Regions from separate parts of the Pseudomonas sp. NLJ1 genome, predicted to be linked through region 2. Evidence: riboswitches for the same ligand, from Rfam matches in the RefSeq annotation. Region 2 holds a riboswitch; the other holds the start of a gene.
The links. Region 2 has a riboswitch for thiamine pyrophosphate ahead of thiC (phosphomethylpyrimidine synthase ThiC). Riboswitches for the same ligand answer to the same signal wherever they lie in the genome.
Positions count from the first base shown of each region.

Region 1: another riboswitch for thiamine pyrophosphate. It lies ahead of R9B85_RS25045 (TenA family protein); the one in region 2 lies ahead of thiC (phosphomethylpyrimidine synthase ThiC).

Region 1 is NZ_CP137735.1:5,556,250-5,568,427, forward strand. It holds gene R9B85_RS25030 (EAL domain-containing protein) at 1-1,644, opposite strand, end outside; gene R9B85_RS25035 (SCO family protein) at 1,727-2,710, opposite strand; gene R9B85_RS25040 (Ig-like domain-containing protein) at 2,768-6,160, opposite strand; TPP riboswitch at 6,403-6,517, shown strand; gene R9B85_RS25045 (TenA family protein) at 6,596-7,243, shown strand; gene tenA (thiaminase II) at 7,240-7,902, shown strand; gene codA (cytosine deaminase) at 8,200-9,441, shown strand; gene R9B85_RS25060 (DNA-binding protein) at 9,670-10,656, shown strand; gene R9B85_RS25065 (DUF6021 family protein) at 10,712-10,882, shown strand; gene R9B85_RS25070 (hypothetical protein) at 10,990-11,241, opposite strand; gene R9B85_RS25075 (DUF4142 domain-containing protein) at 11,250-11,750, opposite strand; gene R9B85_RS25080 (sensor domain-containing diguanylate cyclase) at 11,903-12,178, shown strand, end outside.
Region 2 is NZ_CP137735.1:2,230,565-2,242,742, reverse strand. It holds gene R9B85_RS10085 (DMT family transporter) at 32-364, opposite strand; gene R9B85_RS10080 (LysR family transcriptional regulator) at 452-1,342, shown strand; gene waaA (lipid IV(A) 3-deoxy-D-manno-octulosonic acid transferase) at 1,354-2,625, shown strand; gene R9B85_RS10070 (TolC family outer membrane protein) at 2,804-4,240, opposite strand; TPP riboswitch at 4,401-4,507, shown strand; gene thiC (phosphomethylpyrimidine synthase ThiC) at 4,662-6,542, shown strand; gene cytX (putative hydroxymethylpyrimidine transporter CytX) at 6,707-7,990, shown strand; gene R9B85_RS10055 (RsiV family protein) at 7,959-8,705, opposite strand; gene R9B85_RS10050 (NUDIX domain-containing protein) at 8,902-9,519, shown strand; gene R9B85_RS10045 (DUF1249 domain-containing protein) at 9,510-9,962, shown strand; gene cpdA (3',5'-cyclic-AMP phosphodiesterase) at 10,048-10,848, shown strand; gene R9B85_RS10035 (YqiA/YcfP family alpha/beta fold hydrolase) at 11,122-11,730, shown strand; gene parE (DNA topoisomerase IV subunit B) at 11,765-12,178, shown strand, end outside.

The DNA.
Region 1 (12,178 bases), 2.3 Mb from region 2:
GTAGCCCAGCACCTGCTGGGTGTCGAGGCGGATCTGTGGCTGGTAATGCAGCACGAACTGGCGCTCGGCAAGGGCGCTGCCGAAGGCCTGCTCGAGGGTGAAGGCGTGGATGTCGGCCCGGTTCAGCGACGGGTCGAAGAAACGGTACTGCGCGCGCCCGGCCTGCTTGGCCGAGTACATCGCGGCATCGGCACTGCGGATCAGGCTGTCGATGTCCTGGCCATCGCGTGGGCAGATACTCACGCCCACGCTGGGGCTGGTGTTGACCTCCTGGCCGTCCAGCGCATAGGTGGCCGACAGCTTCTGCACCAGTACGCGGACCCAGGCATTGATCTGTTCCTCGCTGCGCTCGCCGGCCAGCAGCACCACGAACTCGTCGCCACCAAAGCGCGAAGCCTCGTCGCCGGGCTCGAGCAGGCGCTGGATGCGCCCGGCCACGGCCTGCAGCAGCAGGTCGCCAATCTTGTGCCCGAGCGAGTCGTTGATCGACTTGAAGCGGTCCATGTCGATGAACAAAATCGCCATCAGCCGGCGCTTGCCGCGCTGCCGGGTCAGCGCCTGGCCGGCCACCTCGACGAACTGGCGGCGGTTGTGCAGGCCGCTGAGATGGTCGGTGGCTGCGGCATGGCTGCTGCGCCGGTGTTCGTCCTCAAGCCGGCCGATCAACTGCTGGTTGACCTGCTGGGCCTGTTCCAGCGCGCAGAAGGCCTCCTGGCGCTTGTGCAACAGGCGCAAGGTCCACAGCAGGCTGGCGAGGATCATCAGGGTCATGCTCAGGTTCAGCCAGAACTGCCGGGAATAGGCCAGCGCGGAGGGCGCGAGTATTTCGTCCTGACGTTGGCTGACCACCACGCTGAAACCCCGCTCGGGCAGGCGCCGGTACAGGCTCTGGTACGGGTCGCCGGCTGCGTATTGGGTCAGCATGCCTGTTTCACTGCCGCTTTCCGGTAGCTTGGGCAGCAGTGCGTCACCGGCCACCACCACACCGCTGCTATCGATGCGCAACCGCTCCAGGCCGTCATCCTGCAACAGGCGCACCAGCCCGCTGCTGCCCAGGTCGATGTGCTGTAGCAGCACCGCCAGGTAGCCGATGTCCAGCTGCACCACCAGGATATTGTCGATTTCGCGACCGGGCAGATTGGTCAGCGGCAGCAGGAAGGGTAGCCGCCAGTTGGGCAGGGTGGCTGGCTGGCCGGGCGCCTGCACGCTGGGTAGAAGCGGCTTGAAACCGTAGCGGGCAACGTGCCGCTGCAGCTGGCGCAACCAGTCTTCGGGCAGTTCGGCCGCTTCGTCGGCGTGGCTGGCCGACAACAGCCGGCCTTGCCGGTCGTACAGGCTCATGCGCTTGAATACCGGGTCTTCGGCAAGCATCCGCGCCAGGCTGACACTGCCCTTGCGCAGCACCTTCATGTCGTCCTGGGTAACCCGGCCCACGGCCTGGGCGCGATCTACCAGCTGGCGCAGGCTTTCGCCGACGATACTGGCCAGGTTCAGGTGCTCGGCGGCCTTGGCCGACAGCGCATCCTGGCGGGCGGCGGCCTTCTGCGAAACGTGCAGCCCCCAGAGAAAGGCTAGGGTGGCTGCACAGAGCATCAAAATCAGCAGCCGCAGAAGGCTGGCGGATGAAAGCGAACGGCGAATCACTGCTGATAGTTCCCGACCCTGGGTGATGGGTCGAAAAATACGACAGTAAGATGACAGCCTAATGACTGATGGCTAATTGCCTTTAAGGATTTCCCTTATCTGCCAGGGGTGTCTGCAGGCGTGCGGTTTCTTCCTCCATGTAGTTCATCAGCGCGCTGACTTCGGTATCGCCCAGGCGCATGTTGGGCATGGCCACGCGGTTGTACTGTTCGTACAGCAGCATGGCCAGCGGGTCTTTCTGTGCCAGCATCTGGTCGGGCTCCTTCAGCCAGCGGGTCAGCCAGTTGGCATCACGCTGGCGGGTCACGCCCAGCAGGTCGGGACCGATGCCGGCTTGCCCTGGCTCGGCGTTGCCCAGGGTGTGGCAGGACGAGCAGCGGGTACGGAACAGCTGCTCGCCACTGCTGGGGGTGCGCACCTTGGGAGCCTGAGCGTAGTCATTGGCCATGGCGCTGGCCTGTTTCCAGTTGTGCAGGCTGTTGCCCAGGCGGTCGGCGAGGATGTACGGGTTTTCGAAGGGCGATGCTTTCATCCAGCGGCCGGTGGCCTGGTTGCCGATGATCAGGCTCAGGTTGTGGTCCTTGGAGCGGCCGTTTTCCAGTCCATCGATGTACAGGCCCAGGCTGCGGCGCAATTGTTCGATATCGGCCGGCTCGCCGGTGAGCAGCGTCCAGCCGGGGCCGATACCGAACTTTTCGGCGTAGCGCTTGAGGGTGGCGGGGGTGTCGTTGTAGGGGTCGATGCTGATGGAATAGAGGAAGATATCCTTGCCGACCCGGTCACCGAGGATTTTCTGCACCTGGCGCAGGCGGGCGGTTTCCACCGGGCAGGAGTCGGAACAGCCGGTGAAGATGAAGTTGATGGCAACCACTTTGTCCTTGATCAGGTCGTCGAAGAAATGCACCTTTTCACCGTCCTGGGTGAGCAGGGGGATGTTGGGGAAGTAATCGGCCCCCCAGGGGGTTGCAGCTTCCTCGGCCACGGGGTGCTGCGGTTGCAACGGCCAGAACGGGATGCTGGCGGCGAACAGCGAGAGCACCAGCAGGAAGCGCCATGAACCGGACATGAAGCGGTCCTCGTCGATAACGGGGTTGGGGGCCGCACAGCGGCCCCCGCTTTTCGGTTACCTGATGCTGACAGGCGCCGTCACGCTCTGCCCCAGCGCCGATTTCACGGTCACGGTCGCCGGTGTGGCCGGGCCGCTGCCGGTGGTGGTGGTCGACAACCGCCAACGGGCACCGCTGGTCGTAGCACTGAGCGTCGCCGTACCCAGCAGCAGCGGGCCGCTGGTGGTTGCCGCAGTCACGGTAATGCTGTTGCCGGTGGCCACCGTGGTGGTGCCCGAAATGTCCCAGGTGAAGCGGTTGCCGCTGCGCACCTGCACCGTGGCACTGGTGACCTGGATCTGGTCGAGCGCCACTGCCGGGCTCACCGCAATGCTGACCGTGGCCGGGGCAACCGATTCAGCGCCCTTGGCATCACGAGCCGAGTAGTTGAAGCTGGCGGTGAACGCTGTGGTTACCGAGGCCGGCGGGACGTAGGTGACCGTGGTGCCGTCGGTACTGGTGGCGCCCTGGCCGGAGCCCGGCTGGCTGAGGCCGACGACGGTCAACGGCAGGTTGTTCTCGGGATCGGTGTCGTTGGCCAGCACGTTCAAGGTGATCTGCTTTCCGGCCGTGGTAGCTGCGGTGTCGTTGGCTGCGACCGGCGGTTTGTTGGCCGGGTCGTCGTCATCGTGGTCGTTGGTGCGGAAGGTCGGCAGGCCAACCGAAGCCACGTACTCCACGCCATCCCAGCCTGGCAGCGGGGTCGGCATAACCTGGAACTGGCCTGGGTGCTCCAGGTCCCAGCGCAGCAGCATCGACGAGTCTTCATGCTGGGTGTTGTGGCAGTGTTCCATGTAGGTCCCGGCAAACTCGCGGAAGCGGATCGCCACTTCCACTTCTTCCGAAGAGTCGATATCCGGCCCGATGCGATACACGTCCTTGCGCGCCCACTTTTCCCATTCTGGCGGGGCCTTGCCATCGCGGCTGAGAACCACGCCTTCTTCGAAGTGCACATGCACCGGGTGGCTCCAGCCATTGCCACCGTTGATGATCTTCCATACTTCCAGGGTGCCGTCGCCGCTGAAACCGCCGTCGGTGGACTGCTGGGCCAGTTGTGGCGCAGCGCTGATGCGCCGTGGGTCCATGCTGTAGCCAAAGCCGCCGTCGGTCTTGATGGTCCAGGGCTGGGTGTCGGTACCGTCCGAGCGACCGAAGATGAACTCGCGATGGCGGGCATCCTTGAGCTTGGCCTGGTCGGTGGCCGAGTTCCGGTCAATTGGCAGCGGCAGCATTCTCAGGCCTTCGGCCTTGCCCGGTTTGGCCGGTTCATAGGCCACCGGGTCCATGCTCAGGTCCTGGCCGCTGTAGGGTTGAACCACAAACTGCAGGAATTTGCCGATCGCCGGGTCGCCGTTGTCCCACTCCGGCCCGTTGCTGGTCTGCTTGATCACGGCCTTGTATTTTTCCGACAGCACATCGGCCAGCGCAATGGCACCTTCCGGGCCTTTGCCGCTCTGATGCTCCTCCAGGTTGACGAGGTACAGCTTGTCGCCAACCTTGATGCCATGCTTGGCGAAGTTGATGATGATGTCGTAGCGCTCGGCGATGCCCTGCAACGGCAAGACGCCATTGTTGTCCTGCAGGTTGCCATCACCGTTGAGGTCCATCGTCCCATCGAACGGCACGGTGTGTTCCATGATGTTGCCGTCGTTGGCGATCATGTGGAACGGCACCCGTGCATACGACAGGTTGGAACCGGTCGGGCCTTTGAATTCGCCGCTGTTGCCGGCAATTTCCCGCACTACGGCAAGCTTCAGGTAGCGCGACACCGAGCCATTGAGAATACGGAACCGGTAACTGCGCGCGCGTACCTTGAGCACGGGCCGGTACTGCCAGTTGACCAGGATCTGGTCGCCGAGGAAGCCATCGGTGTTGAATGGGTTGAACCACAGCTGGCCGTTGGCATCCCAGGCCTTGTCGGCGATCACCAGGTTGACGTCGTAGTCGCGGTTGCCCCACGGCATGCCCGAACCGCTGGGGAAGCGCAGATTGACGCCATCCTGCAGCGCCTCGTTGCCACGGTCCAGGGCGCTGTAGTAGTTCATCATCACGGCGTTGCCTTTGTAGACGTTCTGCGCCGTGAAATCCATCATGTGGTCGTGGAACCAGTGGGTGCTCATGGTTTCGCGCCAGTCTCCACGGATCTTGATACTGCCGTTCTGGCAGGTTTTCAGGCCGGGGTTGGCATCATTGACGAACAAGGTTTCGCCCGCCGAGCAAGGGAACGCGGCACGTGGGTCTTCGGCACGGGTATTGATGGTGTCATAGCCGGCCAGTTGCAATGGCCAGCGGTAATCGTAGTACTGCCCCGGGAAGAAGTAGGCGTTTGCATAGCCATCGCTTTCGGCAGGGGAGTGGCCGTTGTGCTCATGGGTCGAAAGGGTATGCAGGCCAAACCCGGCGTTGGCCGAGGGGTCGATCGGCAGCGCGTTGTAATGGCGCATGAGGATCGGTTGGCCATAGCGCGCCATCAGCAGTTTGGGTGGGAAGGTCCCGTCGAAGGTCCATAGCGATTTGTGGTTTTGCAGTGGCATTTTCGGGTGGAAGCGGGTGTCGATGCCCTTGGTGGTGCCCAGCGTGTTCGGGATATCTGAGGTCTGGTAGTACAGGCCGCCCGGGGCAAACTCGCCAACCGCATAGTTGTGCAGTTGCTTGCGGTCACGCAGGCCGAGATTGATGCGCGCACCGGCCTGGGCAGTCTTGAACCCTGCCTGCGGATAGAACTCGTTCCAGCGCTGGTGCGACCAGCCTTTTCCTGGCGGCCGGCCTTCCGCAGGCGAACCGACCGGCTGGCGGTTGAGGAACATCTCGATCTGCGCTTTCCAGGGGTTGCGGTCGAGCACGTTGGAATACTGGGTCGGGAACGGGTACAGGCCCGGCTGTTTGAGGAACGCTTCAAGGGCTGTACCGCTGGGGCCGCTGCGGGCCACCACGTTAGGGTCCTGCGCCGGTGCCGCGCCCAAGGTGGGCACCGGGAAGGTCAGAGCGGGCGGCGGCAGCGTGGGGTCGAGTCTTTCCGTGCCGAACTCCTCGAACAGCAGTAACTGCTGGGTAAATGGCAGCGCCCCGTACAGCGGGCTCGGTTTGCCGTTGGTGGGGTATTTTTCCCCGGTTTGCAGAGCCGGCGGCAGCACGTTGTTTGCGCGTACCGTGTCGCGGTCGCCGTACACTCCATCAGTCAGTTCGAGTGAGCCTCGATTTGCCTCTGGCATGTTGTACAGGTCCAGCAAGGCCTGGGTCGGGTCAGCCGGCTGGTTGGTGTAGGCCGACGGGTCGGTTGGCGGTGGCATGCTGTTGTCGTCAAGTGGAGCTGCCGTAGCCGTGACCAGCCCAAGGCCGAGCATCAACGTGGTGAGGGTGGAAAGCTGGAATGCGTGCCTGGCAGGGTGGATCACGGCGGGTGTTTTCATTGCCTTTTGCCTCGTTCGCGACAGCATGGCTTGCGGCCATCAATGGCTTTTTGCCCGTTTCTGGGGCTGGAGCAATGGGTATGCCAACCCAAACACGAGGAATGTGTTTCTAAACAAATCCTTGTGGCGCCTGATGTGCGCTAAATACCGTAGCGTCAAAAACGGGTGAAGGTCCCCACTAGTGGGTCCCCCATTGCCCACAGATTGGGTGGTGACAGCAGCGGCGCCCTGGGGTATACCTGAGCGCCACCAAGGGGAGCCTGGCAACGGGCTGAGAAACCGCTAAATGCTGCAGCGCGGTGACCCTTCGAACCTGATCCGGATCATGCCGGCGAAGGGATGGGACTTGAAACCTGCCTTTTTGCCGGCCTCACTGCGAGGCCCGTTCATGCCAAATACCGCGGTCTCGCTGTCACCCCCATCAAGGACAGCAACATGACCGAACGTTTCAGCCAGTCCCTGCGCCGCCGCAGCGAGCCGACCTGGTCGGCGGCCGTTGGCCATCGCTTCGTCACCCAATTGTGCGACGGCAGCCTGCCGGACCCGATCATGGTTGACTACCTGGTGCAGGACCACCGCTTCCTCGACAGCTTCCTGACCCTGCTGGGCGCAGCCATCGCCACCGCCGACACCTTCGAGGCGCGCCTGCGCTTCGGTCGTTTTGCCGGGATGATCTGCAGTGACGAGAACACCTACTTCCTGCGCGCCTTCGAGGCCCTTGGGGTCAGTACTGCACAACGCAGCGAGCCGGCTGACACCGTGCCGACCGCCGGTTTCAAGGCGATCATGCGCGAAGCGGCGGCCACCCGGTCCTATGCAGCAGCGCTGGCGGTGCTCAACGTCGCCGAAGGCCTGTATCTGGACTGGGCGCTGAAGGCGCCAAAACCGACGCCGGACAACTTCGTCCACGCCGAATGGATCACCCTGCACGACAACCCGGCATTCCAGGACTTCGTTGCCTTCCTGCAAGCCGAACTCGACCGCGTCGGCCCACAGGATGCCGCGCTGGCGGGGGACTTCTACCAGCGCACCGTGGCACTGGAGCTTGCCTTCTTCGATGCCGTCTACCCGGAGGACAAATGAGCATGGATATCTTCGACCGCCTCAAGGCTGCCGCCACGCGGCAATGGAACAGCTACGTCGACCACGAATTCGTGCGCCAGATGGGCGAGGGTACGCTGAGCGAAGCCGCCTTCCGTACCTATCTGGTACAGGATTACCTGTTCCTCATCCAGTTCGCCCGCGCCTGGGCGCTGGCCGCCTACAAGAGCCGTCGCCCGGCCGACATCCGCGCCGCACAGGCCGGGCTGGCGGCGATTCTGGATGAAACCGAGCTGCACTTGCGGCTGTGTGCACGCTGGGGCCTGACCCAGGCCGATATCGAGGCCGCGCCTGAACACCAGGCCACGGTTGCCTATACCCGCTATGTGCTGGACTGCGGTGCAGCGGGTGACCTGCTGGAGTTGCATGTGGCGTTGGCGCCGTGCGTGATCGGCTATGCCGAGATCGGCCGAACCCTGGCCGAGCGCATCGGCGATTTGAGCAATCACCCGTACCGCGAATGGATCGGCGAATATGCCGGGGAGGGCTACCAAGGTGTTGCAGCGGCGGCGCGCAAGCACCTGGATGAACTGGCGGCACGAAGCATGACCGAGCAGCGGTTCGCCGAGCTGGTGGGGATTTTCGGCCAGGCGTCCAGCCTGGAGGCGGATTTCTGGCAGATGGGGTTGGACGGAGCCTGATTTGCTGCCCTGCATCGGCCCTATCGCCGGCAAGCCAGCTCTCATAGAACTGCACATAACTCATTGAATTAGCAGGGACCCTGTGGGAGCGGCTTTAGCCGCGAACACCGGCGCAGCCGGTGCCATGCACCGCGTTGGACTCTTCGCGGCTAAAGCCGCTCCCACAGGTAAACCACAGCCCTGAGGCCTGCGCAAAACGTGGGAGCTGGCTTGCCGGCGATAGGGCCGGTAGCAAATACCACAAGGCTTGGGCCACTATGCTGGTAGGGCCACTCGCAAAGCCCAGGGAGACGCATCATGAACATCATCAACGCACGCCTGCGCGGCAAGCCTGGCCTGTTCCGCATCGAGCTCAGCGGCGAACGCATCGCCGCCGTTCTGCCCCAGGCAGAAGGGGTGGCAGTGCGCGCTGCCGATGATCTGGACGCGGGGCAGAACCTGGTGGTAGCGCCGTTTATCGAACCGCACATTCACCTGGACGCCACGCTGACCGCCGGCGAGCCGCGGTGGAACATGAGTGGCACCCTGTTCGAAGGGATCGAGTGCTGGGCCGAGCGCAAGGCGATCACCACCCACGACGACATCAAGAACCGCGCGAAAAAGACCATCGGCATGCTGGTGGAGCATGGCATCCAGCACGTGCGCACCCATGTCGATGTCACCGACCCCACCCTGACCGCGCTCAAGGCCATGGCCGAAGTGCGTGACGAAGTGCGCCACCTGCTGGACCTGCAGATCGTCGCCTTTCCCCAGGAGGGTATCGAATCGTACGCGAACGGCCGGGCGCTGATGACCGAGGCGGTGGCCATCGGTGCCGATGTGGTAGGTGGCATCCCGCATTTCGAGAACACTCGCGACCAGGGTGTGTCGTCGGTGAAGTTCCTGATGGACCTGGCCGAGCGTACCGGCTGCCTGGTGGATGTGCATTGCGACGAGACCGACGACCCGCAGTCGCGCTTTCTCGAAGTGTTGGCCGAAGAGGCGCGGGTGCGCGGCATGGGCCCCCGGGTAACAGCCAGCCATACCGTGGCCATGGGCTCGTACGACAATGCCTACTGCTACAAGCTGTTTCGCCTGCTCAAGCAGTCGGGTATCAATTTCGTGTCCTGCCCGACCGAGAGCATTCACCTGCAAGGGCGTTTCGACAACTACCCGAAACGCCGCGGCGTCACCCGCGTGGCCGAGCTCGACCGGGCTGGTATGAACGTGTGCTTTGGCCAGGATTCCATCGTCGACCCTTGGTACCCGCTGGGCAACGGCAACATCCTGCGTGTTCTCGAGGCCGGCCTGCACATCTGTCACATGCTTGGCTACGAAGACCTGCAGCGCTGCCTGGACCTGATCACCGACAACAGCGCCCGCACCCTGAACCTGGGCGAGCGCTACGGCATCGAGGTGGGGCGCCCGGCGAACCTGTTGCTGCTGTCCGCGCCAGACGATTACGAGATGGTGCGCAGCCAGGGGCATGCGCTGGTGTCGGTACGCAGTGGCAAGGTGCTGATGCGTAGAACACCTGCCAGGGTTGAACACTACACCTGACGCTAGCTGCGACAGCGTTTTGCAGCGCCCCGCCGGCTTGAAGCCGAGCGGGGCGCTTTGCTGTCTGGCGTACTGTTTTATCCCCTTGCACAGCCTCCATGACCCACTCACATGCGATAAGCCGTGATTATTCTACCATAGGAAATGTTTGCACGGGCAATTGCTTGTCGCCATAATTGGTATGTAATTACATGGTACATAACACGGTACAAAATCGTAGGAGCAAGCATGGCCCGGGGCGGTATAAACAAGGTTGTAGTGCAGCAGGCGCGTCAGGCGCTGATTGCCCGGGGCGAAAACCCCAGCATCGATGCGATACGTATCGAGCTGGGTAACACCGGCTCCAAGACCACGATTCACCGCTACCTGAAAGAGTTGAACGGCCAGCAGCCTGTGGCCTCCGAGGGCGGCATTGCGCTGAGCGACGTGCTTAGCCGAATGGTCGGGCAACTGGCCACCCAGTTGCAGGACGAGGCCGACCTGAAGATCGAGCAGGCCGAAAGCGCCTTCACTCGGCAGCGCGAACAACTGGAGTCACAACTGGCCATTGCCCAGCAGGCACTGGCTGCGGCGCATCAACAGCATCAGATCGATGTGGCCGCACTGGCCGCCGAATCGGAAAAACTGCTTTCCACCCAAAGCACCCTGCAGGCCGAACAGCTGCGCAGTGCCAGCCTCAACCAGTCGCTGGGCGAGATGCAGGTGCGCCTGGCCGACAAGGACGAGCAGGTCAAGTCACTGGAAGACAAGCACCGTCATGCCCGCGATGCGCTGGAGCACTACCGCAACGCCAGCCGCGAACAACGTGAGCAGGAACAGCGCCGCCACGAAGCGCAGCTGCAACAAGTGCAGGTGGAGGTGCGTCAACTGCAGCAGGGCATGATCGTCAAACAGGACGAGCTGACCCGCCTGCACCGCGACAACGAGCGCTTGCTGGGTGAACATCGCCAGGCCGCCAGCGCCTGCAGGGCGCAGGATGAATTGCTGGAGCAGCGTGATGCGCAGATTCAGGGCTTGCGCACGATCCTGGCCCAGGCGCAGGGTGCCAGCGAGGAAATGCGCCGGCAGCTGGATATGCAGGTACAGAGCCTGGAGACCAGGCGCGAATTGTGCGCGGAACAGGCTCGGCAACTCCAGCGGCTCGAGGAACAACTGAAGGAGCGTGATCAAGCGTTGGTTGAATGCCGCGCTCGGCTAGCTGTGAATGCAGATTAATCAAACTTTTCACCGCCGGTGGTTTCTTCCCTAGACACTCACCGGAGATAGCCTCATGCCCGAACCAGAACAGCCAGGCAAACATCCCCAAGGGCCTCATTCGTCCGAGCAGGCGAACAGAAGCGAGGACTTGGGTTTCGATCCCGATTCACCCGATGTGGAAGATCCACAAGTCGACCCGCAAGGGCCTGCCAAGCCACCGCGGGACGTCGAAAAACACCCATGAAGTTGGCATTGTCGCAAAGGGCCGCGCAGCGGCCCCTGCGATCAAGACGGCATTGCTCGGGGCAGGCTGGCTCGAGCCCTTGGCCAGGCAAGCCCCGCTCACACGACTCAGGGCTCTGCCTGCCTGGCTGCCTCCACGCCCGCAGCCGAGAGTTTGATCGGATAGTTCACGCTGATCTGGTGGTCGCTGCCAACCGCCACGCTGCCATCCTGGATCAAACCGGCCTCCTGCAGCGTTTTCAGCATGCCGGCAACGGCTTTCTCGCCCCGGTAGTTGTCCAGCACCTCCTTGCCCAGCCCTTGGGGGTGTGCGTGCAGCAGGCGAGTCAGCACTTCGGCTTTCAATGCATCGTTACTCATGGCGGGCCTCACTTGCCGTGTTTGGCCTGAAGCGCCTTGGCATGCTCCAGATGCTGTTCGAGCTTGGGCAGGGTTTCACTGGCGAAGGCCTTCAGTTCAGCCTTGTCGGACGATGCCGCTTCCTTCTTGAACAGCTCCACCGCCTTTTCGTGAGCGTCGACCTGGTTGTTGACGTAGGACTTGTCAAACGACTCCTCCCGCCATTCCAGGATCATTTTCTTGACCTTGTCGGTTATGGCCGCTTCGTCAGGTACGGAAATGTCGAGCTTGCGAGCGATGTCGCCAAGCTTCTGGTTGGCTTGCGTGTGGTCGGTGACCATCTGCTGGGCGAAGGTCTTGATTTCGGCATTCTGAGTTTTTTCCAGAGCCAGCTTGCCGGTTACCACTTCGGCAATACCGGCCTCGGTGGCCGCTTCGACGAAGTCATCGGAACTTGCCGCCATCGCGTGTACCGATGCCAAGCCCAATACCATGGAAAAACCGACGCGCTTGATGAAGAGACTGCTCATGCTTCACTCCTTAAACCGTGGCGCGACCTCAGTGTCGCGTACGGTTGAGGGTGAACGGGGGGCAAAGGTTTAATCTTTTTCCTGGCCGGCTGCGTGCAGATGGTGCTCAACTATAGTGAAAGGCGGCGAACGCGGTATGGCTAGGGATTTCAATGTGTGCAGCCAGGAAACAGGATGAAGACGGGCTCTTCGCGCTAACCGGCGAGGGCCGCGCCGTGGCGCTTTTCCGCCTGGTACTGGCGTTCATGCTGGTGGTGATGCTGGCCTTCGTCGTGGTGGAAGGCTGGCGTATCTGGCGCGATTACCGGCACGCCTTCACCAATGCCGAGAACATGGTCACCAACCTGGCCCGGGCCACGGCGCAGCATGCCGAAGACGCCATCCGCCAGGTCGACGCCATTACCGCGGCGCTGGCCGAGCGCCTGGAA
Region 2 (12,178 bases):
CAAAGCGGCCCCGGCAATAGTCAGGCGAACATCAATGCCCAGCAGTCTTCGAAAACAGCTGAATCACCACCACCCCACCCACAATCATGGCCATCCCCAGCATCGCCGGCATATCCAGCTTCTGCCCGTAGATCACCAGCGCCGCCACACTGATCAGTACAATCCCCAGCCCCGACCAGATGGCATAGGCGATCCCCACCGGAATACTGCGCACCACCAGGGTCAGCATCCAGAACGCAATGCCATAGCCAACCACCATCAGCAGCAACGGCAACGGCGTGCTCAGGCCTTTCACTGCTTTCATGGAAGCGGTGGCGATGACTTCGGCGCAGATGGCGATGGCGAGGTAGGTGTAGGCATTCATGGCGGGACCCTCCGGTGACTGGACGGGCATTCTAGACGTTGCCTGGATGGGGTAAAGTCATTACCTATCACTATTGGAGATAGGCTGATGGCCGAGCAGTGGAACCTTGAACAGTTGCGTACCTTTCTGCGTGTTGCAGAACTGCGCTCGTTCTCTGCCGTGGCCCGTGAGCAGCGCAAGGCCCAGTCGGCGATCAGCAGCGCGATCGCCCTGCTCGAAACCGATCTTGGGGTCACCTTGTTCGAGCGCAGCAGTGGTCGGCAACCCAAGCTGACCGAAAACGGCAGCGCCTTGCTGGAAGATGCTCGCGAACTGTTGCGCCAGTGCGAGCGTCTGGATGGCCGTGCGTTGGCGCTGATGCGTGGGCAGGAGGCCTTGTTGCGGGTCGCCCAGGATGAAGCCATGCCTTATCAGCCGGTCATTGACAGCCTCGACGAACTGGCCAGCCGCTATCCGTTCCTGGAGGTGCAACTGGCCAGCGGCGCCCAGGGTGATGTGGCGCGCAAGCTGGTAGAGCGGCGCGCCGATCTTGGCCTGTTCTTCCACCACGAGAGCATCCCGGCCTCGCTGGAGCGGCGCGCTCTGGGTAGCGTGGAAATGGTCACCGTATGCGCGGTCGGCCACCCGCTCGCCGGCGAAGCCCGGGTCACACGCCAGCAACTGGCGCGCCACCGACAATTACTGATCACCCCGCAGCAAAGCGGCTACCCCGGCGGCGAGGCGATCAGCCCGCAGGTGTGGCGCGCCGACAGCTTCTATGCAATGGCCGAACTGCTGATGCGCGGCCTGGGCTGGGCCTGGCTGCCGCGGCACGTGGTGCAGTACCCGACTTACCAGGCGCACATGGTCGAACTGGACAGCGAGTGGCGGCCACCGGCCTTGGTGGCTGAACTGGCCTGGCGCCGCGACGCGCCACTGGGGCCGGCCGCGCAGTGGCTGGCCGAGCGCTTTGCGGTGCACCTGCGTGCGATCGGGTAAACTCCGCGGCCATGAACAGAACTCTCTATACCTTGTTGTTTCACCTGGGCCTGCCGCTGGTTGCGCTGCGCCTGTACCTGCGCGCGCGCAAGGCGCCAGCCTATGGCCAACGCATCGGCGAGCGCTTTGCCTTCAAGCTGCCGGCCATGCGCCGGGGCGGCATCTGGGTGCACGCGGTGTCGGTGGGCGAGAGCATTGCGGCGGCGCCGATGGTGCGAGCCTTGCTCAAGGCCTACCCGGAATTGCCGATCACGCTTACTTGCATGACCCCGACCGGTTCCGAGCGTATTCGCGCCATGTTCGCCGACGAACCACGCGTGCAGCATTGCTACTTGCCTTACGACCTGCCGTGGGCGGCGGGGCGTTTTCTTGATCGAGTGCAGCCGAAGCTGGGCATCATCATGGAAACCGAGCTGTGGCCCAACCACATTCACCAGTGTGCGAAGCGTGGCATTCCGATAGCGCTGGCCAACGCACGCTTGTCTGAGCGTTCGGCCCGTGGCTATGGGCGCTTTGCCAGGCTGACCCGGCCCATGCTGGCCGAGATGAGCCTGATTGCCGTGCAGACCGAAACCGAGGCCCAGCGCTTCCGTAACCTGGGCGCGCGCCCGGAGTGCGTGCAGGTCACCGGCTCGATCAAGTTCGACCTGAAGGTCGACGAGCAACTGTTGCCGCGCGCCAGGGCATTGCGTGAGCAGTGGGACGCTGCACAGCGTCCGGTGTGGATCGCCGCCAGTACCCACGAAGGTGAAGACGCATTGATCCTGCAGGCGCATCGGCAGTTGCTGCAGGTGCATGGCGATGCCCTGCTGATCCTGGTGCCACGCCACCCCGAGCGATTCGCTGCGGTGTATACGCTGTGCAGCGAACAGTTCACCACCGTGCGCCGCTCTGCCGGCACGCCGGTCGATGGGCAGACGCAGGTATTGGTCGGCGACACCATGGGCGAACTGCTGTTCCTCTATGCCTTGGCCGACATCGCCTTTGTCGGTGGCAGCCTGGTGGCAACCGGCGGGCACAACCCGCTGGAGCCCGCAGCGCTGGCCTTGCCGGTACTGATGGGGCCGCATGTGTTCAACTTCCTCGAAATCAGCGCGATGCTGCGCGAGGCGGGGGCGTTGCAGCAGGTGGACGATGCCGACGGGCTGGCCGAAGCGGTGCGGAGGCTGGTCGAGTTACCGCAGGATGCCCAGCGCATGGGTGATGCGGGCAGGGCGGTGATGCGGGCCAATCAAGGGGCTTTGCAGCGGTTGCTCGATGGGTTGGGCAAACTCATCAGCTGACTTCTAAACAGAGTCAGCAATGGTGCGGTCCTTGTAGGAGCGGCCTTGTGTCGCGAAAGGGCCGCATAGCGGCCCCAGCAATCTGTGCATCACTGCTGATTCTCTGGGGCCGCTCTGTGGCCCTTTCGCGACACAAGGCCGCTCCTACAGCGACCGCGCTCGCCTTGGTCCAGTACTTTCAGGGGCGACGCTCGAAGTTCTTGGCCGCTGCAGCCGCCAGGTCCGGCGGCAGGAAGTCCTTGTCCGGGTTGTAGTCCGGCTTCAGGTACCGCTTGAGGTCCTCAAGGTCCTGCGGGCTCAAGGTGCCGGCCGCCTGCTTCAGACTCAGGTTGTCGAGGATGTAGTCATAGCGGCTGTTGTTGTAGTCGCGCACCGAGGTGTACAGCTGACGCTGGGCGTCGAGCACATCGACGATATTGCGGGTACCCACCTGGTAACCGATCTCGGTGGCTTCCAGCGCGCTCTGGTTGGAAATGATCGACTGCTTGCGCGCCTGCACCTGTTCCACATCGGTGTTCACCGCGCGGTGCAGGTTGCGGGTGTTCTCCACCACCTGGCGGCGCAGGCTTTCCCGCTGCTGTTCGCTCTGGCTCAGGCGCTGGTAGGCCTCGCGCACCTGCGAGCTGGTCAGGCCGCCGCTGTAGATCGGGATGTTCAACTGCAGGCCGATGCTGGTCTGCTCGACGTCGCCGCCATAGCGCGTAACGGGGGCCGGTGCGGGGTTGGTGAAACCGAAGTTGTCGTTGTCACCCTTCTGATACTTGGCCACTGCGTCCAGTGTCGGCGCATGGCCGGCCTTGCGCTGGCGCAAGGTTTCCTCGGCAGCGACCACCGCATGGTTGGTGGCCAGCAGGTTGAGGTTCTGGCGCCCGGCGGTTTCGACCCAGGCCTTGGCGTCGTTGGGCGTAGGGACCTGCACCGGCAGGGTGTGGACCACGCCCTGAATCGACGTGTATTCCCGGTTGGTCAGGGTTACCAGGGCCTCGAAGGCATCCTGTACCTGGCGCTCGGCAATGATCCGGTTGGCCCGCGCCGTGTCGTAGCTTGCCTGGGATTGCAGCACATCGGTCTTGTCGGACAGGCCGACGTCGAAGCGTTCGTTGGACTGGTCCAGTTGGCGCTTGAAGGCAGCTTCCTCGGCCTTGGTCGCCGCCAGGTTGTCCTGGGCGCGGAGCACGGCGAAGTAATTCTGCGCGGTTTGCAGGATCAGGTTCTGTTCGGTCGCCGACAGCTCCAGCGCCGCCTGTTCGTTGACCGCTTCGGCCGCCTGCAACTGGAACCAGCGGTCGGCGCGGAAGATAGGTTGCGCCAGGGTAGCGCTCCAGGTATTGCCGCTGCGGTTGCTGGTGGCCGAGGGTTCGTCCAGCTTGGTGCGGGTGTTCAGCATCTCGGCACCGGCCGACAGGTTAGGCAACAACCCGGCGCGAGCCTGTGGCACCACTTCGCGGCGTGCGCCGTAATCGGCGCGGGCCGCAGCCAGGTCAGCGTTGTTGTCGACCGCTTCCTGGTAGACGCTGACCAGGTCGGTCTTGACTGTTTGGGGCACGTCCGCTGCCCAGACCACTCCGTTGGACGCACAAGACACGGCTATCGCCAGTGAAAGTTTGCGCAGCATAGAGGCAATCCTTGTACGAAATTTAATTACTGAACTGTTGAGTATCGAGCGACGGGCCAGTGTAGTGCCATGCGCACCCGGCAACAATCGCTCGGGGTGCCTTTCATCATCCGCGCATTTACCCGCTTGGCTTCACCGACCACTCCAGTCTAGACTGCGCATGTTCTTGTCGGGGTGCCTTGAAGCAAAGGCTGAGATCGCAAAGTTGCGGATCCCGTTGAACCTGATCAGGTTAGCGCCTGCGTAGGGAACAAGATTGCTCGCCTTCCCGGGGAGCCTCTTGTGCCAGGTCCGGGAATGTCACAGCTGCATGCAGCTTCAGGCACCCCCATATCCGGCACTGCACCCATGAAGGGTGCGTCCGCGCCTTTCAGGTTCACCCCGACATTCCACTGCTAGGAAGCCGTCTGGAGAGCCTGTGATGACCAAACAAGAAAAAGCGATCAACCTAAGCGAATCGGCACAAGTCGATCAGCAGTCCGTGCAACCGTTCCCGCGTTCGCGCAAGGTGTATGTCGAAGGCTCGCGCCCGGACATCCGGGTCCCCATGCGTGAAATCAGCCTGGACGACACCCCGACCGACTTCGGTGGCGAGTCCAATGCCCCGGTGCTGGTCTACGATACTTCCGGCCCGTACACCGACCCTAACGTTGTCATCGATGTGCGCAAGGGCCTGGCCGACGTGCGTTCGGCGTGGATCGAGGCGCGTGGTGACACCGAGCGGCTGGCCGGCCTGAGCTCCGACTTCGGCCAGCAGCGCCTTAACGATGCCGAACTGGCCAAGCTGCGTTTCGCCCACGTACGCAACCCGCGCCGTGCCAAGGCTGGCGCAAATGTCTCGCAGATGCACTACGCCCGCCAGGGCATCATCACCGCCGAGATGGAGTACGTGGCCATCCGTGAAAACATGAAGCTGCAAGAGGCACGCGCCGCCGGCCTGCTCGACGAGCAGCACGCCGGCCACAGCTTCGGCGCCAACATCCCGAAAGAAATCACCCCCGAGTTCGTGCGCCAGGAAATCGCCCGTGGCCGCGCGATCATCCCTGCCAACATCAACCACCCGGAAGTGGAGCCGATGATCATCGGCCGCAACTTCCTGGTGAAGATCAACGGCAACATCGGCAACAGCGCCCTGGGTTCCTCGATCGAGGAAGAAGTGGCCAAGCTGACCTGGGGCATCCGCTGGGGTTCGGACACGGTCATGGACCTGTCCACCGGCAAGCACATTCATGAAACCCGCGAGTGGATCATCCGCAACTCGCCGGTGCCGATTGGTACCGTGCCGATCTACCAGGCGCTGGAAAAGGTCAACGGCGTGGCCGAGGACCTGACCTGGGAGCTGTTCCGCGACACCCTGATCGAGCAGGCCGAGCAGGGCGTGGACTACTTCACCATCCACGCCGGCGTACTGCTGCGCTATGTGCCACTGACCGCCAAGCGTGTTACCGGTATCGTCAGCCGTGGTGGCTCGATCATGGCCAAGTGGTGCCTGGCCCACCACAAGGAAAACTTCCTGTACACCCACTTCGACGAAATCTGCGAAATCATGAAGGCCTACGACGTCAGCTTCTCGCTGGGCGATGGCCTGCGCCCCGGCTCGATTGCCGACGCCAACGATGCCGCACAATTCGGTGAACTGGAAACCCTCGGCGAGCTGACCAAGATCGCCTGGAAGCATGATGTGCAGTGCATGATCGAAGGCCCGGGCCACGTGCCGATGCAGCTGATCAAGGAGAACATGGACAAGCAGCTGGAATGCTGCGACGAGGCGCCGTTCTACACCCTTGGCCCGCTGACCACCGATATCGCCCCTGGCTACGACCACATCACCTCGGGCATTGGTGCAGCGATGATCGGCTGGTTCGGTTGCGCCATGCTCTGCTATGTCACGCCCAAGGAGCACCTGGGCCTGCCGAACAAGGATGACGTGAAGACCGGCATCATCACCTACAAGATCGCCGCGCATGCCGCCGACCTTGCCAAGGGCCACCCGGGTGCACAGATTCGTGACAACGCCTTGTCCAAGGCGCGCTTCGAATTCCGTTGGGAAGACCAGTTCAACCTCGGCCTGGACCCGGACACTGCTCGCGCCTACCACGACGAAACCCTGCCGAAGGAATCGGCCAAGGTCGCGCATTTCTGCTCGATGTGCGGGCCGAAGTTCTGCTCGATGAAGATTACCCAGGAAGTGCGTGAGTACGCGGCCAAGATCGAAACCGTGGATGTGACGGTCGAGCAAGGCATGCGCGAGCAGGCCGAGCGGTTCCGCCAGGAAGGCAGCCAGCTGTACCACAAGGTGTAACTGACTTTACATCTGCATTGAACCGGCTGGCCTCTTCGCGGGTAAACCCGCTCCCACAGGTATCCCACTGCCTTGAGCATTGTGCGGTCCCTGTGGGAGCGGGTTTACCCGCGAAGAGGCCAGTCGGTTCAGCACATACCTCAACCCTTTTGGCGATCACAACAATGACCACCCCCAGCCAATTCTCCCCCGACCACCCGGTCCCCATCGCTCAGCGCATCTTCGGCGCCCGCGACCTGTTCTCGCTATGGTTTTCCCTCGGCATCGGCCTGATGGTGCTGCAGGTCGGCGCCATGCTGGCCCCCGGCCTGGGCCTTGCAGGCGCAGTGCTGGCCATTGCCCTTGGCACCGGTGTGGGGGTGCTGCTGCTGGGGGCCGCCGGTGTCATTGGCAGCGACACCGGCCTGTCGGCCATGGGCACGCTTAAACTGAGCCTGGGCGGCCACGGCGCGCGCTTGCCGGCGCTGCTCAACCTGCTGCAACTGGTGGGCTGGGGCGCGTTCGAGATCATCGTCATGCGCGATGCCGCCAGCCTGCTGGGCGCGCGGGCGTTCGGCGAAACCAGTGCCTGGAACAGCCCTGTGCTCTGGACGCTGTGCTTCGGCGCCCTGGCCACCTTGCTCGCGGTCGGTGGGCCGCTGGCGTTCGTGCGCAAGGTGCTGCGCACCTGGGGCATCTGGCTGCTGCTGGGTGCTTGCCTGTGGCTGACCTGGAACCTGTTCGCCAAGGCCGACCTGGCGGCACTGTGGAACCGCGCCGGCGACGGTTCGATGTCGCTGGCCGTTGGCTTCGATATTGCCATTGCCATGCCGCTGTCCTGGTTGCCGCTGATCGCCGACTACTCGCGTTTTGCCCGTAACGGCAAACATGTATTCGGCGGTACGGTACTGGGCTACTTTATCGGCAACACCTGGCTGATGAGCCTGGGCGTGGGCTACACCTTGGCCTTCGCCGGCAGTGGCGAAGCCAACGCCCTGCTGCTGGCCCTGGCGGGCGCTGGCATGGGCATTCCACTGCTGCTGATTCTACTCGACGAGTCGGAAAAGGCATTTGCCGACATTCACTCGGCGGCCGTTTCCACCGGCGTGCTGGTGCGCCTGAAGGTCGAACACCTGGCGCTGGCCATTGGCGTGCTGTGCACGCTGATCGCCCTGCTGGCGCCGCTGGCACAGTACGAGAACTTCCTGCTGCTGATCGGTTCGGTGTTTGCACCGCTGTTCGGTGTGGTCTTGATGGACCACTACGTGATCCGTCGCCGCCGCCTGCCGGCACAGGTACATGGCTTGCACTGGCAGGCATTGCTGGCCTGGGGGGTGGGCGTTACGGCGTACCATGTGATCGCCGCGCAAGCGCCCGATGTGGGGGCGACCCTGCCGGCATTGCTGCTGGCAGGGCTACTGCACGGGCTGCTGAGCTTCAGCCGCGGCCGGGAAACAGTTCGGGCTTGAGCACGCCATTCAGGCGCGGGTAGGGGATCTTCAATTCCACGTGGCCCATGGAATAGGGCGCGATGGTATAGACCTCGTACTTGACCACCACCGCGCCGTACGTCAGGGCGACGTGCGGCGACCGTTTGAACGGCCAGGTCTTGATGAACTCGGCATCCTTGTCCATGCCCACGCTGATCAGCCAGGCGCGGTGCGATTCTTCGACGGTTTTCCAGAAGGTGTCTTCCTGGCCGGGCACCAGCATGTCCTGCAGGGTCAGCACCTTGTCCAGCTTGCGCGAATAGTTGATGAAACCGCGCCCGGGCATGCCGTGGGCGCCGCCGCTGTCCAGGTAGCTGGACAGTTCGATGATCACCAGCCCGTCATGCTGCTCACGTACCTTGGCTTGCAGATAGCTGCTGTTGCGCTTGTCGGCACTGGCCAGGTACTGCTGCTCGTAGGCTTGCAGGGTGGCGGGTGCGTTACCGCGCTGGTTGTCTTCGGTCAGTTGCAGCAGGCGTTTCTCGACAATGCCATCGAGCTTGGGCAAGGCCGGGAAGTGGATCATGTCGATGTTCACCAGCGGGCAGTCGCTTTCGCTGCAGCCGGGTTTGACATGCTCCCAGGCATCGCGCTTGACCTCGAGCGGCGCCCGGTAGTTAGGCGTGAACAGGCTTTGGCAGGCCCCCAGGGCCAGGGCCAGCACAGCCACGGAAGTCAGTTTGACAAGTGTCATGAGGATCCTTGCAGAACAGGGAAAAGTCGGCCTTTGACCGTCTGCGCGGCCTTCAGTTCGCCACTAAGCTAACAGAGAGAAGGCGCGCTGTCCCGAGTGGGCGAACGGTTGCCGGAAAGGGGTGAAACCGGCAGGCGTGCAGAGTAGGATGGCGCGATGCGGTAAGCATGTGGTTGATGTAGCAACGAGGATTTCCATGTCAGACACGTTGAATTCGGTGCCCAAGGCGGTCGAGATCGTCAAGCGGGCCAATTGCTTCCAGGGCTTCTACAAGCTCGACAAGGTGCACCTGCGCCACGAGCTGTTCGCCGGGGGCATGGGCCGTGAGATCAGCCGCGAGTTGTTCGTGCGCCATGATGCGGTGTGCGTGCTGCCCTACGACCCGCAACGCGATGAAGTGGTGCTGATCGAGCAGTTCCGTGTGGGGGCGCTGGGCAAGGTCGACAACCCTTGGCTGATCGAAATGGTGGCCGGGCTGATCGACAAGGATGAGCAACCCGAGGAAGTCGCCCACCGCGAAGCCGAAGAAGAAGCCGGCCTGGCCTTCACCGCCCTGTGGCCGATGACCCGTTACTTCCCGTCGCCCGGCGGTAGTGACGAATACGTTCACCTGTTCCTCGGCCGTTGCAGCAGCGAAGGGGCGGGCGGCCTGCATGGCCTGGAAGAAGAGGGCGAGGACATTCGTGTGCGCGTGTGGTCGTTCGAGAATGCCTTGCAGGCTGTACGCGACGGGCGTATCTGCAACGCGGCGACCATCATCGGCCTGCAATGGCTGGCGCTGAATCGTGACGAAGTAAGAGGTATGTGGAAGTGAACCTGCTGCGCGAGCGTTATCGGGTCGACCTGGTCGGGCTGCAGGCAGCCTGCGAGGCCAACTACGCCCGGCTGATGCGCCTGTTGCCAGACATGCGCACCACCCAGAGCTCGCGCCGCATCGGCATGACCCAGGGCGACCAGATGCTCGGCGTGCTGGTGCTCGATGTGGTACTGGCCTGCCCGTACACCACCACCCTGCACGTGCGCCAGGAGCACAGCCTGCCGTGGTTGCCGGTACCGCACCTGGAAGTGCAGGTGTACCACGATGCGCGCATGGCCGAAGTGGTCAGTGCCGAGCACACCCGGCGCCTGCGCAGCATCTACCCCTATCCGAACGAGGCCATGCACCAGCCGGACGAAAAGGCCCAGCTCAACCTGTTCCTCGGTGAATGGCTGAGTCACTGCCTGGCTTGTGGCCACGAACTGGCGAGCGTTCGCTGAAGTGTGACGCAGGTCGTTCGTGGGTGTTTGCTCGCGACCGTCGCCCAGCCATAATTCCTGCTGAATCCGTTCGAGGAGACGGCCGTTGCCGCAGCCAGACCAATCGCGCCCCGTGCATGTGGTGCAACTGACCGATGCCCACCTGTTCGCCGACCCGGCCGGCAGCATGCTGGGCCTCAATACCCGTGACAGCCTGCGCCATGTAGTGGCCCAGGTGCAGCGGGAGCAGCCGCTTGTCGACCTGCTGCTGTGCACCGGCGACCTGTCCCAGGACGCCAGCGTGGCCTCCTACGAAGCGTTCCGTGAGCTGACCGCGCCGTTTGCCGTGCCCACGCGCTGGTTGCCGGGCAACCACGACGAGGCGCGGGTCATGGCGCAAGTGGCGCCGGAGCTGGTGCAGGCAGTGACCGATATCGGTGCGTGGCGCATCATCACGCTCGACACTGCGGTACCTGGGGCCACCCATGGGCTGCTGGAAGATCACCAGCTGAGCGTGTTGAAGGCAGCCCTGCAAGAGGCGGGCAACCGGCACTGCCTGGTGTGCTTCCACCATCAGCCGGTGGATATCGGATGTGCCTGGATCGCGCCGATCGGCTTGCGCAATGCCCAGGCGCTGTTCGATATCGTCGAGGGTTATCCACAGGTGCGGGCGCTGCTGTGGGGGCATGTGCATCAGGAATGGGATGAAGTGCGCGGTGGTCGGCGCTTGCTGGCCACCCCGTCGACCTGTATCCAGTTTGCGGCGGGTAGCGAAGACTTCAAGGTGAGCGACGAGCAGCCTGGATACCGCTGGCTGCGCCTGCATGCCGACGGGCGGTTGGAGACTGGAGTGGAGCGGGCGCTGGATTTCCAGATGAAGCTCGATTTCGATAGCCCTGGCTATTGAGCTGCGGCTGCAGACGCGGTCAATTGTAGGAGCGGCCTTGTGTCGCGATGGGCCGCAGAGCGGCCCCGGCAATGTCTGTGGCGAAGCTGCAACCCTGGGGCCGCTTCGCGCCCCATCGCGACACAAGGCCGCTCCTACAGGGAACTGTGGTTGCGACTTCGGTGAAGAAATTGTTGCGAAACCCGTGACACTGCGTCAAAACCCGGCGAACGCGCTACACTGCGCGTCCCTGCGCCTATCACCGGGCGCGAAGCCACAGATTCCGGGGGCAGCATGTCGGGTTCCATCCTCTATATCCATGGCTTTAACAGCTCGCCACTTTCGACCAAGGCGCGTCAACTCGAGGCCGTGATGCAGCAACTGGGTCTGTCGGCCCAATTGCGGGTGCCCGCCTTGCACCACCACCCACGCCAGGCCATCGCCCAGCTCGAAGCGGCCATCGCCGAACTTGGCGCGCCATTACTGGTGGGCAGTTCGCTCGGCGGCTACTATGCCACCCATCTGGCCGAGCGCCACGGCCTCAAGGCCCTGCTGGTGAACCCGGCGGTGACCCCGCACAAGCATTTCGACGGCTACCTGGGCATCCAGCACAATCACTACACCGGTGAAGCCTGGGAGTTGACCCACGACCACGTGCAGACCCTGGCCGAACTGGAAGTGCCAGCCCCGGTGGATGCCAGCCGCTATCAAGTGTGGCTGCAGACCGCCGATGAAACCCTGGACTATCGCCATGCCGAGCGCTATTACCGTGCTTGTGCGCTGCGCATCCAGGCCGGCGGCGATCACAGCTTCCAGGGCTTCGCCGAACGCCTGCCGGCACTGCTGGCCTTCGCCGGCATTGCCCGTGGGCAGTATGCAGCGCTCGATTTTTCTGTATTTTGACTTTTTGCATTCACCAGACTGACGACGAGACCCTATGGCCACTCCCAGCGCTAGCGCCTATAACGCAGACGCCATCGAAGTCCTCTCGGGCCTTGACCCGGTCCGCAAGCGGCCGGGCATGTACACCGATACCAGCCGCCCAAACCACCTGGCCCAGGAAGTCATCGACAACAGTGTCGACGAAGCCCTGGCCGGGCATGCCCGTTCGGTGCAGGTCATCCTCCATGCCGACCACTCGCTGGAAGTCAGCGACGATGGCCGCGGCATGCCGGTGGACATCCACCCGGAAGAGGGCGTGTCCGGGGTCGAGCTGATCCTCACCAAGCTGCACGCCGGCGGCAAGTTCTCCAACAAGAACTACCAGTTCTCCGGCGGCCTTCACGGCGTGGGCATTTCGGTGGTCAACGCCCTGTCGACCCAGGTGCGCGTGCGCGTCAAACGTGACGGC